DNA from 2 places in the Paraburkholderia lebeckiae genome. Region 1 is predicted to be linked to the other one. Evidence: predicted binding sites of a transcription regulator. Region 1 holds the regulator's gene; the other holds the start of a gene.
What was found. The regulator FNR, encoded in region 1, switches genes on or off when oxygen is low (the NO sensors DNR and NnrR bind a similar motif). The targets are predictions, from matches to a motif close to TTGATNNNNATCAA.

Region 1 (8,433 bases):
GCGGCAGCGACGGTCCCGGGCCCGAGGTCATGGCCGCCGCGACGCTCGACGGCAACAAGGTGATCTCTGCCGATGGCCAGGACCTCGGCAAAATCTCCGACATCATGCTCGACGTGCGCAGCGGCCGCATCGCGTATGCGGTGCTGACGGAGGGCGCTTTTCTCGGCATCGGCGGAACCTTGCACGCGATCCCGTGGCGTTCGCTGACGCTCGACACGGACCGCAAGTGCTTCCAGCTCGACGCCACGGCCGAGCAGGTGAAAAGCTCGCCGGGCTTCGACAAGGACCATTGGCCGGCGATGGCCGATCGCGCATGGGGGACGTCGGTCCATCAGTTCTATCATCGCGAACCGTACTGGGAAGCGACGCGCAGTGTCGTCGAAAGCGATCCCGCGACACGTGTCGATCCGACGAGCGGAATCTGAAGACACTCATCGCGACGCTCGAGCACCGCTACCTCGCACGCGTTGCTGTCGCGGCTAGCACGCGAGGCGCGGTGCGCTTTTACACCCCGATGGTCCGCGTCGTCTTCAGCGCGATCCACGTCATGCCTTCGCGCAAGCCTTCGAGTACCGCTTCTCTTTCCACGGCGAACGCCTGCGACTGATGAAAGGTGCGTTCGAAGTCACCCTCGGGCGACACATGTTTGACATGGATCGTCGACTGAAACCCGCCTTCCTTCGCCTCCTGCGTCTCGACGCTCACGGACCAGGTTCCTTCCTGCGCGTTTGCTGATATGGTCATTGGATGCTCCTCGGGGTTGTCGCGAGCGACTGCCATCGTCAGCGTAATGAGCCGCAACGCCTCTCTCGTTGATCCACGTCAACCGTCAACACGAACGGTGAGTCACGCTCGACGTCGTTCGCTTGCCTCGATACTTTCAGCTCCGTTTCAGACGCACGCCATCGCGTGAAAACCCTGCCGGGAAAACGCGCAATGCCTCTTGCACGCGGCGTGCTTGGCGCGCCGCGTGCACCGATTTCGCGCCCCTCGCCCCGACGTTTCGCGGTAAGCTTTGCGACGGTATCCGCGTCACGAGTTCGTGCCGGTGCGGCAACGCTGCCCTCATGATCGACGAACGCCGGAGTTCATCATGTGGTACGCCTTCATCGATGCACAGCAACGCCTCGCCCGCGCGATGGTCGGGGGAGTTCTATCCGAATCGGAGTCGGAGCCGCGCCCGCAAGCGGGTTGGCTCGGCCCGGAACAGGCGGCCGACGCGTTCAGCTACTGGCTGCTGAGATCCGCCTGCGCTTTCGAACGAACGCCGACATTCGCGATCCACTCCGTTGCGGGCAACGGTAGCCGCGTTACCGTCGACGAAAGCGTCGTCGCCTCCTTGCCGCTCGGCGCGCTGCTCAGGTTCAAGCGCAACCCCTCTACACCCCCTACCGACGCAAAACTGCCGGTGCTGTTGTGTGCGCCCCTCGCCGGACATCACTCAGTCATGCTGCGCGAGACCGTCGAAACGCTGCTCGAAGAACGCGATGTGTTCGTAACCGATTGGGCCGACGCGCGCGACGTGCCGCGCGAAGCGGGCCCGCTATCGCTCGACGACTACGTGCAGGCGCTCGAAAGCTTCGTCGGCGCCGTCCGCGCGTTCGGTTCGCCGGTTCATGTGATCGCGATCTGTCAGGCGAGCGTGCCTGCGCTCGGCGCCGCGGCGCTGCTCGCCATCGACGAGGCGGCGCCGATCGCGAGCCTTTCGCTACTCGGCGGCCCGATCGATACCCGTTTGAACCCGACCGTCACCGACCGCTTCGCCAGTTCCCATTCGCTCCAGTGGTTTCGCGACAATGCGATCGATATCGTTCCCCCGCCCTATTGCGGCGCGGGGCGTCTCGTGTATCCGGGCTTCATCCAGCAGACCGCGATTTTTGCCGCGCATCCGGAGCGGCAGTTGCGACTCGAAGCGGACTACTGGTCCCGATGGCTCGCCGGCGACATGCCCGGTGCGCGGCAGGCGCTGCGCTCGGCAAACGAATATGCCGCGGTGCTCGACATGGCGGAGTGCTACTTCCTCGACATGCTTCGTGTGGTGTTTCACGAACATCTGTTGCCGCGCGATCTGTGGTCGGTCGCCGGGCGCCGGGTACGAATCGCCGCGCTGCGCGATACCCCGCTGTGCACGATCGAGGGTGACAGCGACGAGATCACGGGCGCGGGGCAAACGCATTGCGCGCATGCGCTGTGCGATGCATCGCCGAGGCCACCCGCGCGGCAGCTCACCATCGAGCAGTGCAATCACTACGACCTGTTCATCGGGTCGCGTTGGCGCGATGCGGTTCATCCGGGGCTCTGCGAATTCTGGCGCGATGTCGAGCACGCCGCGTTGAAGGTTTGCCGGCCGCGCCGCGCGGCCAGGGGTTCGGCGAACCGCAGATCGGCGTGAGGTGGCCGGGTAAACGTCAGCAGTCCGCATCTGGCGATCGTCGAGCGTCACGTCACGATGCAAGTTCGTCAGTTCCCACGCTCGGTGCCGATCGCTGTTTCGAGGGTCATCTCCGCCATATCGAACGCGCGACGGATCGCCGCTTTGGCGTCGTCGTCAGCGCAGTGCGCGACGGGCTTGAGCTCGTGCGCGGGCGTGACCAGATCCAGCCTCACGTCATACCGCGGATGCGCCGATCCCGGACGCAACGCCTCGATGGCGAGATGGCAGTGCGACACGAGCGCGCCAAACCGCGCGAGACGGACCAGTTGCGCACCTGCTTCCGCTTCGAGCGGAGCCGCACCCGCAAAGCCAAGGTAGACGATCTGCATGTCGATGCCCATCTTCGCCTCCCCTTGCGAGTGTCGATCGAACCTGTTTCGCGCAGACTCAGGGTCCAGGCGCTTGCTATGGGGCTTATCTTGTTCTTGCCAGAAAGGCGGTCATTGACGTGGATCAAGCGCGGTGAAGGCGAGCACCCTCACTGCATATGCATACCCCCGTTAATCGCAATGTCCGCACCGGTGATAAAAGCCGCCTCCTCTGAGCATAGAAACGCGATCAACGCCGCCACCTCGTCCGGACGTCCCAGCCGGCCGACCGGAATCTGCGGCAGGATCTTCGTGTCGAGGACCTCGCGCGGCACCGCTTCGACCATCGCGGTCGCGAGATAACCGGGCGACACCGTGTTCACCGTGACGCCGTGCTTCGCGGTTTCGAGCGCAAGTGCTTTCGTGAAGCCGTGCACGCCCGCTTTGGCCGCTGAATAATTGGTTTGCCCGTAGGCGCCGCGCGAACCGTTGACCGACCCCACGTTGACGATGCGGCCGTGGCGCCGCTCGAGCATGCCGGGCAAGAGCGGCTTGCTCATGTTGAACAGGCCATCGAGATCGGTGCGCAGCACGGCATCCCAGTGCTCCTTGCTCATCTTCGCGAAGCTCGTGTCGTGCGTGATGCCCGCGTTGTTGATCAGCACGTCGACCACGCCCAGTTCGGTCAGCACGCGTTGCGCGCAGCGCGCGCATGAATCGAAGTCGGCGATGTCGGCTTCGTAAGCGTGAAAGTCGCGCCCCGTGTCGCGCTCGTGCTGCAGCCATGTCGACACGTGATCGTTGCGCGTCGAGTGCGTCACCGCGACCGTCATGCCCGCGTCATGAAGCGCCCGGCTGACCGCCGCGCCCAAACCGCCCATCCCGCCTGTGACCAATGCCACGCGATCCGTTCCCATCTGAACTCCTCCTTGCCGTGTCTGCCATTGACGGTGCGCGCGCCGGCTTTGCCGGCTCGCGCGGCTAAACGACGCCCGCGAACGGCAGCGCGTTCTGCGAGCTCCACCACCAAGCGCTCAGGCCGCCCGCGAGCGGCGCGACGCCTGGCGCGACGCCGTACGCCGCCTGCCACCACGCATACCAGGCGGCGCAAGCGCGGTTGGCCTCGTCGAACCGGTCCGCCTCGCGCTGCGCGGCGACAGCGATCGACTTGCTCCAGTCGGCGAGGCACCGCTCGGCGTACTCGTGTGCCGCGCCCTGTGCGGTCTGATACGCCGCCGCGTAGTCGAGCCAGCCTTCGGGCGGTCCGGATGCCGTCGAGGTCCATGGTGAAGCGGGGCGCCCGAGCGGCGCATCGGATTCGGAAATCATGATCGCTGCCCTCCAGAGCACAGCATAGGATTGCCAGGCGCGGTTGCAAACCGTCGAGCGCGCCTGCCACTGTATCGAGCGCGCGGCGGCCCGCGCTTGATCTGCATCAACAGCCGCGGCCGCCGGGCTCATAGACTCCATTTGACGACGGGCTCGAGCCTGCTTGCGCCCGTTTCCCCACGTTCTGTCACGGAGCTTCGGCAATGAGCTACAAAAGCATTCTCGTTCACCTCGATACGAGCGTTCGTGCACATCCGCGCCTCGAAATCGCATTGCAGCTCGCACACCGCTTTCATGCGACGCTGACCGGCCTGTTCTCGACGTACGTGCCACCGCGGCACGCGTTCTTCGTGATGGCCGGCACCGCCGACTACTACGCGGAGCACGAGCGCCTGCGGCACGAGCGTGCCAGCGCGCTCGAGCGGCTGTTTCGTGCGGAACTCGCGCGCGCGAACGTCGACGGTCATTGGATCGCCGCGAACGGCTACGCGAACGACGTGGTGCCGCCCTATGCGCGTCTCGCCGATCTGATCGTGCTCGGGCAGACCGACCCGACCGATCCCGAGGCGTTCGTCGCCGAACAGTTCGTCGAGCACGTCGTGCTGTCGGTCGGGCGGCCGGTGCTGCTGGTGCCGTCGGGCGGCACCTTCGCGGCACCCGGCCGCCACGTGCTGGTCGCGTGGGACGGCAGCCGCGAAGCCACCCGCGCGATCCACGACGCACTGCCGTTCCTCGCGCACGCGGCCAAAGTGACACTGCTGACGGTTCATTCGTCGGCCGATCGTCCGCCGCGCGACACGGTTCCGGGCGACGACATCGCACTCACCGTCGCGCGCCACGGCGTCAAGATCGACGTGCGCGAACTGAGCGTCGCAGACGACACGCCGGTCGGCGACGCGCTGCTGTCGCAGGCGGCCGACCTCGGCTGCGACATGATCGTGATGGGCGCCTACGCGCATTCGCGTCTGCACGAAGTCGTACTGGGCGGCGCGACGCGCACGATGCTCGAGTCGATGACCGTGCCGGTGCTGTTGTCGCACTGAAGTGCGCGCTTAAAGGAGTCCGCCATGTTTCACCGCCTGCTCGTCGCGCTCGATGGCAGCGACACCGCCTCCCGTGCGTTCGACGCCGCGCTGACCCTTGCCGCCGAATCGGGCGCCGAGCTGCAGCCGCTGTACGTGATCGACGTGCCCGTCATCGCCTACGACGCGCCCGGCTTCGACCCTTGCGTGATCCAGGACGCCTTCATCGACGAAGGCAAGCGGATCGCGGCCGATGCCCAGAGCCGGATGACCGCGCGCGGGATCAAAGGCACGGCCCGCAGCGTCGAAGCCGCGATCACCGGCGAAGACGTCGCGCATCGCATCGTCGAGGCGGCGCTCGAATGGCACGCCGACGCGATCGTGATGGGCACGCACGGCCGCCGTGGTGTTCAACGACTGATGCTCGGCAGCGTCGCCGAGCGCGTGCTGCGCAGCGCCAGCTGCCCGGTGCTGATGGTTCCCGCGCACGCGAACGGCGCGACGCGCGATCAGTCAGTCCCGGCCTGCGCCGAAAACGAACTCACCTGAGCCGCGAAAACCGGGCTGCTGCGCGGCCGCTCCCACGCGATCGCGCCACGGCTCCGCGACGCGGCGCTTCAGGGACGCGCGTGCCCGTGTTCGTCATGCCGCACGATCAGCACCGGCTTGTCGGTCGCACGCACGAGCGACTCCGCGACGCTGCCGAGCAGAAAGCGCTGCACGCCGTGGCGGCCGTGCGTGCCCATTACGATCAGATCGGCTTCGATTTCGTCGGCGACGCGCGCGAGCACCGCGGACACGCTTTCGGCGTACGCGTCGATCACCCGCACGCCGCCGGGCACCTGCGCCTCGCGCATCAGCTCGCGCGGCGCATCGAGCGCGCGGCTGGCGAATTCTTGCGCCGCGCCCGCCGGTTCCGGCTCGAAAGCCACATCGGCATTGTCCGACCACTTGCCGTGCCCTACTACGCAGCAGGCTTCGAGCGTGGCGCCTGTCAGCTTCGCGAGCTTCAGCGCCTCGGCAAAGGCGCGCTGCGCGCTGGGACTGTCGTCGAGCGCAACCAGAATTCGTGCATACATGTTGGACTCCCTGTGAAAGCGCTGGCATGAACCGAAGCGGTGCCGTCGCGCGGCTTGACGCAGGTCAATGGGTCTTTATCGGCTTGTTCCGTGATTACTTAATCAACTGCATGCCTGCGACCTTCGAAGCCGTCACGTCGAAAGTGGCCGTGTACTCGCACTCGGCTACATACCCCATCGCCAGCCATGCACTAGGAATATTCCTACAACATTACCCGAACTCCTAGCGCCGCTTAAATCCCCGCCGATATATTTCTGAGATGAGGTCGCCAATACTGGTCGGTATGGACACCGCCCCGCCAGCCACCTTATCGAGAGTCTTCCTCGTCGACGATGCGACCGAGGTCCGGCGCCGGCTTGCTCGCCTGATCGCGCTGATTCCCGGCATCGAAATCGCCGGCGAGTCCGCCGGCGTCGAGCACGCGTTCGACGACATCGTCGCGAGTCGCGCCGATGTCGCGGTGCTGGACCCGTGCTTCTCGGGCAAGACCAATCTGCTGCTGCTCGCGGCGCTGTCGCGGGTGCGGCCGTCCATCGTCAGCATCGTGTTGACCAATCATTGCGCGACGGCGTTTCGCCGAGCGTGCGAAGCGGCGGGCGCCGACTTCTTCTTCGACAAGACCTCGGAGTTCGAACTCGCCTGCCGTGCCATCGAAGCGATTGCGTATGCGCGTCGTGCGCATCCGGTCTGACCGCCAGGAGCCGATCATGCAAGTTGCCGCAGTCTGTGAACCCCGCCACGACGCGCCCCGCACTTCGCACGTCGTACCGATCCACGTCGTGCCACGCACCGCGGCGGCACGCCACGCCGCGCCGCGCTGCTCGACCTGCGCGATGCGCGCGATCTGCATGCCGCCCGAGCTGACATCCGACGAACTGAGCCGACTCGACACGTTGATCTGCTCGACGCGCTCGATCAAACGCGGTGATGCGCTGTATCGCGCGGGCGATGCGTTTCAAAGCATCTACGCGATCCGCGCCGGGTCGTTCAAGACCGTGGTCATGCATCGCGACGGCCGCGAGCACGTGACTGGCTTCCAGATTGCCGGCGACTCGCTCGGCCTCGACGGCATCGGCGCGGGCAAGCAGAATTGCGATGCGATCGCGCTCGAAGACAGCGTCGCGTGCATCATTCCGTTCGCGCAGCTCGAGGCGATCTGTCGCGAGATGAAGCCGATGCAGCATCACATCTATCAGATGATGAGCAGCGAGATCGTGCGCGAATCGAGCCAGATGATGCTGCTCGGCACGATGACCGCCGAACAGCGCGTCGCGACGTTTCTGCTGAATCTGTCGAAGCGCTTCAAGGCGCGCGGCTTTTCCGCGGCGGAGTTTCATTTGCGCATGACCCGCGAGGAAATCGGCTGCTTTCTGGGCATGAAGCTCGAAACGGTGAGCCGGATGTTCTCGAAGTTCCAGCGCGAGCGCCTCGTCAAAGCGAACGGCAAAACGATCCGCATCGAAGACGCGGAAGGACTGGCTCGGGTTTGAACGCCGACGCGACGCTCGCCTCACGTTCGTTCGCGGGACATGCCGGGTGGAACAAGCGCTCCCGAACTGATATAACTCGGTGCATCGCGGTGCGCGGCCTTGCGTGACCGCCCGGAGGAGCGATGGGTCTGTCGAGCGGCGAGTCTTCCTGCTTCACCGGTGCGGCGTCCGTGTCGGACGTGCCCGTCGAGGATCGCTATTTCATGTTGATCGAAGCGGTTCAGGACTATGCGATCTTCATGCTCGACGTGTCCGGCCGCGTGACCAGCTGGAATTCCGGCGCACAGCGCATCAAGGGCTACACGCCCGAAGAAATCATCGGCCAGCATTTCTCGAAGTTCTATACCCCGGAAGACATCGCGGCCGGCAAGCCCGCTCGCGAACTGGAAACCGCCGCAGCCGTAGGCCGCGCCGAGGACGAGGCCTGGCGCGTACGTCGCGACGGCTCGCGTTTCTGGGCCAACGTGGTCGTTTCCGCAGTGCACGACGCGTCGGGCGCGCTGCTCGGCTTCGCCAAGATCACGCGCGACCTGACCGAACGTATGCGCCTCGCGGAACTCGAACGCGCGAATCAGGTATCCACGCACGTGCAGATCGCCCGCGAAAACGAGCAGAAACGTATTGCGCGCGAACTGCACGACGATCTCGGCCAACGACTGACCGCGCTGAAAATGAGCGTCGCGCTGCTCGAAGCGAAGCTGAAAAGCCAGGCCGACACCGAGCCGCTGGCCGCGCAGACGCATGAACTGCAAAAGCAGATCGACTGGATG
Region 2 (8,433 bases), 120 kb from region 1:
GCGCCCTGGCGGATTTCACCACCGCCTTCAGTCCGTCGAATCCTTCATTGGCCGCCTTCGCGCGCGATTGCTGCAAGGACAACCACCAGATCCCGAACACCACCATCACGATACTCGCGATGATGCCAAGCCCAGGCGCCGCAAACGGCGTCGTACCAAAGAACGGCATCGGGATCGCGTTCTGGATAGCCGGTGTGCCGGGCAGCGCGGACATCGTGAACGTCGACGTGCCGAGCGCGATCGCGGCCGGCATCAGACGGCGCGGAATATTGGCGGCCTGGAAGAGGGCGGTGGCCATCGGCGCGAGCACGAAGAACGCCACGAAGAGGCTGACGCCGCCATAGGTGACGAGCGCGCCACCGATCACGACCGCGAGAATCGCCCGATTCGCGCCAAGCTTCTCCGTCATGTAACTGGCGATCGCCTTCACGGAGCCGCTGTCTTCCATCAGCTTGCCGAACAGCGCGCCGAGCAGGAACAACGGAAAGAACTGCGCGAGAAAGCGCGCGGCGCTGAGCATGAAGGTCTGGGTCCAATGCGCGAGAATCGGTTCGCCCGAAATCGCGGCGGCCAGCATCGCGGCGAACGGCGCGAGCAGCAGCACGGTCCAGCCGCGGTACGCGAAGCCGATCAGCAGCGCGAGACTCGCGAGCATGCCGAAAAGCCCTAGACCGATCGCGAGCGGTGACAGGGTGATGACTTCCATGGTCAGACTCCGTCGAGCAACGCGTCGAGATCCAGCGAGGAGCGCACGCCGATCGAATCGCCGTGCTCGGCGAGGAACGCGTCGGCGGCACGCCGGCCTTCGTCGCGCAGCATCGTCAGAAAGCTCCACTCGGCGTTCAGCTTCGACGAGTAGCCGAGTTCGGTCATCAGCTCGCTCGCGATCCGATGGATGCGCATCGCCGCCCAATGGCGGCCTTCGTCGCTGCCGGGGTCCGCCGCGCGGCGCAGCAGCGCGATCATGCGCAGCTCTTTCAGCAGCGGCGCGTTGAAGGCAACTTCGTTCAGGCGACTGATGATGTCGCGCGCGGTGCGCGGGGTTTCGTCCCGCACGACGGGATTGACCTGGATCAGCAGCGTGTCGCTCGACGTGCATTCGCGTACCAGCGGCGTCATGGTCGGATTACCGGCATAGCCGCCGTCCCAGTAGTCCTCACCGTCGATCTGCACGGCCTGAAACAGCGTGGGCAGGCAGCCGGAGGCGAGCAGCACGTCAGGCGTCAGGTCGCCATTGCGAAACACACGCGCCTGGCCCGTGCGCACGCGCGTCGCGGTGATGAACAGCTTGATCGGCGCGTCGCGCAGATGCGCGAAATCGATCGAGTCCTGCAGAATCTTCGCCAGCGGATGTACACCGCGCGGGTTCAGGTCGTATGGAGAAAACACGCGCGCCGCGAGGTCCATCGCGATGAAGAGCGGCGAGTAGTCGAGCGTCCAGCGGCCCATCAACACGTCGAACGGGGTACGGCGAAACGGGCTGTACACCGATGCTTCGAATACTCGCCGCCAGAAGGCTTCGAGCGCGGCGCGCGCGCCAGCCGCGCCGTCTGCCTGATAGCCGCTCACCAGCACCGCGGCGTTCATCGCGCCAGCCGATGTACCCGATATTCCTTCGATCCGCAGCCACGACTCTTCGAGCAAACGGTCGAGGACGCCCCATGTAAAAGCACCGTGCGATCCGCCGCCTTGCAATGCGAGGTCGATAAGGGCGGGTTCGCGGCGGGCGGGTTGGTTTTTTGTTGCAGCCAAGACGACTCCTGTAGTGAGGAGTGCTCCATTTCGCGAACTGACGCCGCATGCACGGCGGACGAATGAACTGCTGGCCAATGCTGTGAACTACCGAATGAAGTGAGGCGTGTTTCAAAGGCGAAACATCGCACTGCACCATCGGTATTGGAAGTGGCCAGTGACTAAAAGTCAAGCGTATTCAACTTGATTCACAGAGCTTGCCAGCAATCGGCTCGTGGCCGTCATCGCCCGCTTGCTGGCCACGCGCGATGGTGCCTGGCCATGCCGGCTATTCAAGCGGAAGATAGAAAACCCGGTTGGTCACGCCGAGGTCAAAAACAGCGTGTAGGGAGGCCGGCCGGCGCGCCACGTTGCGCCGCTTACATAATCATGGATAGGCGGAGTATCTTTACACGGTTGAGCGCGATAATGCGGTGGCAATCAAGCAACCTGCGGTATCCGTTTGCGCGTGCCGCTTAAATGCTAATTCGCGTGTATATCTTCGCTGTTTCGCCTTGTGCTAATCGCCGCGGCTTATTGCAATGTAATGTATCGTCTCGGCGGCCGGATACATTACGACATAATTCGACTGATGAAGCGGGCTATAAAGCAGGCATCGTCAAATCACGGAGAGCATCATGAACGCCGGGTTGCTGCAAGGGTCCTGTCACTGCGGGGCCGTCAAGTTCGAAGTTCGCACCGAAATCGTTCCGGCCGGTCGTTGCAACTGCAGCCTGTGCCGCCGCAAGGGCGCGCTGATGACGCCGCTCTTTCCCGCCAGTCAGTTAAAGATTCTGAGTGGCGAGGATTCACTGACGCTCTACCAATTCAACACGAAGGTCGCGAAACACTACTTCTGCAAGCATTGCGGCATCTATCCTTTTCATCAGACGCGCAAGGATCCGCAGCAATGGCGCGTCAATATTGGCTGCCTCGACGGGGTCGATCCTTACGCGCTCGAAGCCGGCGTGGCCGATGGCGCGAGTCTTTCCGTGCTGGAGGACGCATGAAACGCCTGTTCGCCATCGCTGTGTTCGTGGCGGGCGGCTTCGCGGCCGAACTCGCGCATCCGTTGCAGTGTGCATTGATCCAGTCGAGCGGCGTGCAACTCAAACGCCGCAGCAGATAATCCGTCGATGGAAACCTCCGACCACGTACTGATCGTCGATGACGATCGCGGTATCCGTGAACTGCTCGCGGGATACCTCGAGAAAAACGGCGTGCGCGTCTCGCTCGCGGCCAATGGCCGCCAGATGCGCGCCGCGCTCGAGAATGGCGCGCCCGACCTGATCGTGCTCGACCTGATGCTGCCCGGCGAAGACGGCCTCGTGCTGTGCCGTGAGTTGCGCGCGGGCAAGTTCCGCACGGTGCCGATCCTGATGCTGACGGCGCGCAGCGAGGAAGCGGACCGGATCGTCGGCCTCGAAATGGGCGCCGACGATTACCTGACCAAACCGTTCGCCGCACGCGAGTTGCTCGCGCGAATCCGTTCGGTGCTGCGCCGCGCGCGCATGCTGCCGCCCGGCATGGAGGTGACGGAGTCGGCGCCGATGCTGTGCTTCGGCGACTGGCGGCTCGACACGACCGCGCGCCATCTGCTCGACGCGGACGGAACCGAGGTGGCGTTGAGCGGCGCGGAGTACCGTCTGTTGCGCGTGTTTCTCGATCATCCGCAGCGCGTGCTCACGCGCGATCAGTTGCTGAATCTCACCCAGGGACGCCAGGCCGATCCGTTCGACCGCTCGATCGATCTGATGGTGAGCCGCCTGCGTCAACGCCTGCGGGACGGCGCGCGCGAGCCGCGCTACATCAAGACGCTGCGCAGCGAGGGCTATGTGTTTTCAGCGGCCGTGACCGCGATCGGAGATCCGGAATGAACGCATCTCCATCACCGTCGTTGCTGCGCTGGCCGCATTGGCCGCGCACGCTGTTCGCGCGGCTCGCGGTGATTTTGTTCGTCGGGCTCGCGCTCGCGCAGGCGCTGTCGTTCTGGCTCACGATGACCGAGCGCGACCAGACGATGACCAACATCATGATGGGCTACATCGAGCGCGAAGTGGCGAGCTCGGTCGCGCTGCTCGATCATCTGCCGCCCGACGAGCGCGCCCAGTGGCTGCCGCGGCTCGCGCGGCGCAGCTATGAGTTCATGCTCGGCCCGGGCATGCCAGGCGCCCCGGTCGACGCGAACCTGTCGGCGCGCGTCGCGCAGTCGATCGGCGATGGCATCGGCACGCGTTATCCATTGACCGTCAATGCAGTGCCGGGCGATCGCGAGCGTCTGCAGGTGCACCTGAAACTGAGCGACGGCACGCCGCTCACCATCGACCTGCGGCCGATGCCCGGCGCCCCGTTGTCGCGCTGGCTGCCGCTCGTGCTGACGCTGCAGCTGCTCGTGCTCGCGGCCTGCTGCTGGCTGGCGGTACGGCTCGCGACGCGCCCGCTCAATCAGCTCGCAGTCGCGGCCGACACGCTCGGCCCCGACCTGAAGGCCGAGCGTCTGCCCGAAGCCGGTCCGTCTGAAGTGGCGCGCGCCGCGCGCGCGTTCAACGCGATGCAGGACCGGATCGCCACGTACATGACCGAGCGCATGCAGATTCTCGCGGCGATTTCGCACGATTTGCAGACGCCGATCACGCGCATGCGTCTGCGTGTCGACACGATGGACAACGACAGCGAGGCCGCAAAGCTGCGCCAGGATCTGCGGGAAATGGAGGCGCTGGTCAAGGAAGGGGTCACCTATGCGCGCACGATGCATGGCACGACCGAGGTGCCGCGCCGCATCGATCCCGATGCGCTGTTCGACAGCCTGGTCTGCGATTACGTCGACGCGGGTCAGCAAGTGTCACTGCAGGGCCACTTCGGCCAGTCGCTGACGATGCGTCCGCAGGCGTTGAAGCGCATCGTCGGCAATCTGGTCGACAACGCGCTGAGGTACGGCGGCGCCGCGCAGATCGATATCGGGGCGTTGCACGATGGCGAGGCTACCGTGTCGGTGCTCGATCGCGGTCCCGGCATTCCAGCCGAGTCGCTGGAGACGGTGTTCGAGCCGTTCGTGCGGCTCGAAGGGTCGCGCAATCGTCAAACGGGCGGCACGGGGCTGGGGCTCGCGATCGCGCGGCAACTCGCGCTCGCGATGGACGCGACGCTTACGCTGCACAACCGCGTCGGCGGCGGTCTCGAAGCGCGGCTGACGTTGAGGAAGTTGCACGAGTCATAGTTGGACGTCTTGCGGCGCGGCCACGCGGGCGATTCCGTCAGAAAAATTCACAAAGCCCGCCATTACGAAATCGCCATCGGGTTTGCACTATTAATGACCCCCGCGCGCCATTTCGAGCTGTGGCTCTGGTGCTTCTCAGTAGTTCTGAACGACCACCGGTTCAGCTCGCTTCAGCGATTCCCCATCATTTGAGAAAACCGCGGCGGTGATGCGGCAGGTCGCATCATTGTTAAATCATCGATATTCAGTGCGACTTATCGATGCGAGCGATTCAGATGCGTGGTGAATTGCTAATTCGCGCATTCAACCAGATTCGGCAACGCAGCATCGATGGATTCGATCGCATAGCGAGCCACAGTCCGTTACCTTGTCTTCGATAAATTGACAAACGCCAACGGACAGACCATTCTTTTCGTGTGGTGGTTGCAGAGTAGCACGGCTGATCAACAGCAAGATTGGCCGAGAGACACGTTTCGTTCGAATCTGATTAAAGATCCTTGTTAAAAAGGTAACTAAAAGGAATCCGAATGGCGTCCACTCCACAAAAGCTGTCAAAAATGCAACTCACCGGGATGGTGGTGGGCGGCATGGTCGGAGCCGGGATCTTTTCCCTGCCGCGCACTTTTGCCAATGCCACCGGTCCGTTGGGTGCCGTGATTGCCTGGCTGATTGCGGGCACGGGCATGTATATGCTGGCGCGCGTATTTCAGGCGCTGGCCGAACGAAAACCCGAACTGGACGCCGGCGTGTTTGCGTATGCGAAAGCGGGCTTTGGCGACTATCCGGGTTTTCTCTCCGCATTTGGCTATTGGATCGGTAGCTGTATCGGCAACGTTTCTTACTGGGTGCTGATCAAGTCGACACTCGGTGCGTTTTTTCCCGTGTTCGGTGACGGCAATACGGTCGTCGCTATCGTCGTTGCATCGATCGGCATCTGGCTATTTCATTTCATGATCCTGAAGGGCGTGCAGCAGGCGGCCTTCATCAACAGTATCGTCACGGTCGCCAAGGTCATTCCGATTCTGGTGTTCATCTTGATCCTGATCTTCGGCTTCCGGTTGGACCTGTTCCAGGCCAACCTCTATGGCGGTGGACTCGAAGGCAATATCCTCGAGCAGGTGCGGACCACGATGCTGGTCACGGTGTTCGTGTTCATCGGTATCGAAGGGGCGAGCGTTTATTCCCGTTATGCGAAGAAGCGCTCCGATGTCGGACAGTCGACGATTCTCGGCTTCGTCGTCGTGACCTCGCTGATGGTGCTCGTGACGATGCTGCCTTACGCCGTGCTTCAGCGCGTGGACATCGCGGCCATGCGGCAACCGTCGATGGCGGCGGTGCTCGAAGCGGTGGTCGGTCATTGGGGCGCGGTTTTCGTCAGCATAGGCCTGCTGATTTCGGTACTGGGCGCTTATCTCGCCTGGTCGCTGATCTGCGCCGAAGTCTTGTTCACGGCGGCAAAGACTGAAGACATGCCCGCCGTATTCGCGAGGGAAAACGCTAACAAGGTACCTGCCAATGCATTGTGGCTGACCAACATCGTGGTGCAGCTGCTCGTCATCAGCACCTACTTCTCGCGCGATGCGTTCGCGCTGATGCTGAATCTGACGAGCGCGATGTCGTTGATTCCGTACCTCTTCGTCGCGGCGTTCGGCTGCATGAACGCGAATCGCGGCGATGGTTACGACGCGCGCGCCGACGAGCGCCGGCGTGACTTGATCATGGCCGCAATCGCCTCGATCTATACGGTCTTCATGATCTGGGCGGGTGGCCTGAAATTCATTCTGCTTTCCGCCGTCCTGTATGCCCCAGGAACGGCGCTTTATATTTGGGCTCGGCGCGAGCAGAACAAGAATGTCTTCATCGCTTCCGACTGGATCATTTTTATCGTTGCGATCATTGGCGCGATCATCGGCATCTATGGCCTCGTAACCGGAAGGATCGAGATTTAGTTTTAGTGAAATCCGATTGAACAGAGCGGGCCAACATTGGCATTCAGGAGATCATCATGGCGAACACGGACGCGAAAGCGGGTGAATTGGGTGTCTACTCGGAAGTCGGGCAGCTGCGCAAAGTGATGGTCTGCGCACCGGGGCTCGCGCATCAGCGTCTTACCCCGAGCAATTGCGATGAACTGCTGTTCGACGACGTACTGTGGGTCGAGAACGCGAAGCGCGACCACTTCGACTTCGTCACGAAGATGCGCGACCGCGGCGTCGAAGTGGTGGAGATGCACAATCTGCTCGCCGAAACGGTCGCGGTGCCCGAAGGCAAGAAGTGGATTCTCGACAACCAGGTGGTGCCGAATCAGGTCGGCCTCGGCTTTATCGATGAATTGAGAAGCTATCTGGAAGGGCTCGACAATCGCAAGCTGGCCGAAACGCTGATTGGCGGGCTATCCACTCACGACTTCCCGGAAGCGCACGGCGGCAAGGCGCTGGAGGTCGCGAAAGAAGCGGCGGGCGGCACCGAATATCTGCTGCCGCCGCTGCCGAACACGCTGTACACGCGCGACACGACGTGCTGGATCTATGGGGGCGTCACGCTGAATGCGCTGTACTGGCCGGCCCGCCACGAGGAGACGATCCTGACCACGGCGATCTACAAGTTCCACCCCGATTTCGCGGCCAAGGTCAACGTCTGGTGGGGCGACCCGACTCAGGACCACGGTCTCGCCACGCTGGAAGGCGGCGATGTGATGCCGATCGGCAAGGGTGTCGTGCTGATCGGCATGAGCGAGCGCACCTCGCGGCAGGCCATCAGTCAACTGGCGGCAACGCTGTTCAAGAAGGGCGCGGCCGAGCGCGTGATCGTCGCGGCGATGCCGAAGATTCGCGCGGCAATGCACCTCGATACCGTGTTCACGTTCGCCGATCGCGATTGCGTGCTGGTCGCCCCGGACTTCATGGCGAAGACGCGCACCTATTCGTATCGGCCGAGCAGCCATCCGAGCGGCGTCGAATTGCACGCCGAAAACAAGCCGTTCACCGACGTCGTCGCCGAGGCGCTCGGGCTGAAGCATCTGCGCGTGGTCGAGGCGGGCGGCAGCGACTATCAACGCGAGCGCACGCAGTGGGATAGCGGTGCGAACCTCGTGTGCGCGTCCCCGGGCGTCGTCTATGCATACGACCGCAACACGTACACGAACACGCTGTTGCGCAAGCAGGGCATCGAGGTGATTACGATCGTCGGTGCGGAGCTGGGCCGTGGACGTGGCGGCGGTCACTGCATGACCTGCCCGATCATCCGCGATGCGGTCGACTATTGATCAGTCAAGCGAATCAATCTGGCCGGTGACTGGCAAAGTGTCGCCCGCTCGCTGAAGTGGCGAGCGGGCGACAGCGCGGCGCGCGTCCGCCGCCGCCAGGAAGGCGCGATCCGTCCAGACGATCGACGCGACGAATCGAATCGCCCCGCTAATCGCCGGGTTGACGCACGCGCTAGTGGTGGGCATGTCCGGCTTGAAGTCGAACTTCCTTTTACTATAC

Region 2: a site for FNR is predicted at 5,330-5,343, ahead of HDG39_RS09630 (basic amino acid/polyamine antiporter). Genes of this name have one in related genera too.

Annotation. Positions count from the first base shown of each region.
Region 1 is NZ_JACHDK010000004.1:214,440-222,872, reverse strand. It holds gene HDG39_RS10200 (PRC-barrel domain-containing protein) at 1-425, shown strand, start outside; gene HDG39_RS10195 (hypothetical protein) at 505-744, opposite strand; gene phaZ (polyhydroxyalkanoate depolymerase) at 1,094-2,392, shown strand; gene HDG39_RS10185 (hypothetical protein) at 2,461-2,775, opposite strand; gene phbB (acetoacetyl-CoA reductase) at 2,913-3,659, opposite strand; gene HDG39_RS10175 (polyketide synthase) at 3,724-4,071, opposite strand; gene HDG39_RS10170 (universal stress protein) at 4,275-5,114, shown strand; gene HDG39_RS10165 (universal stress protein) at 5,139-5,642, shown strand; gene HDG39_RS10160 (universal stress protein) at 5,711-6,172, opposite strand; gene HDG39_RS10155 (response regulator) at 6,457-6,864, shown strand; gene fnr (fumarate/nitrate reduction transcriptional regulator Fnr) at 6,881-7,663, shown strand; gene HDG39_RS10145 (PAS domain-containing sensor histidine kinase) at 7,786-8,433, shown strand, end outside.
Region 2 is NZ_JACHDK010000004.1:96,846-105,278, reverse strand. It holds gene HDG39_RS09655 (GntP family permease) at 1-706, opposite strand, end outside; gene HDG39_RS09650 (patatin-like phospholipase family protein) at 709-1,752, opposite strand; gene HDG39_RS09645 (GFA family protein) at 2,370-2,741, shown strand; gene HDG39_RS34990 (hypothetical protein) at 2,738-2,860, shown strand; gene HDG39_RS09640 (response regulator) at 2,868-3,608, shown strand; gene HDG39_RS09635 (ATP-binding protein) at 3,605-4,948, shown strand; gene HDG39_RS09630 (basic amino acid/polyamine antiporter) at 5,476-6,897, shown strand; gene arcA (arginine deiminase) at 6,954-8,213, shown strand.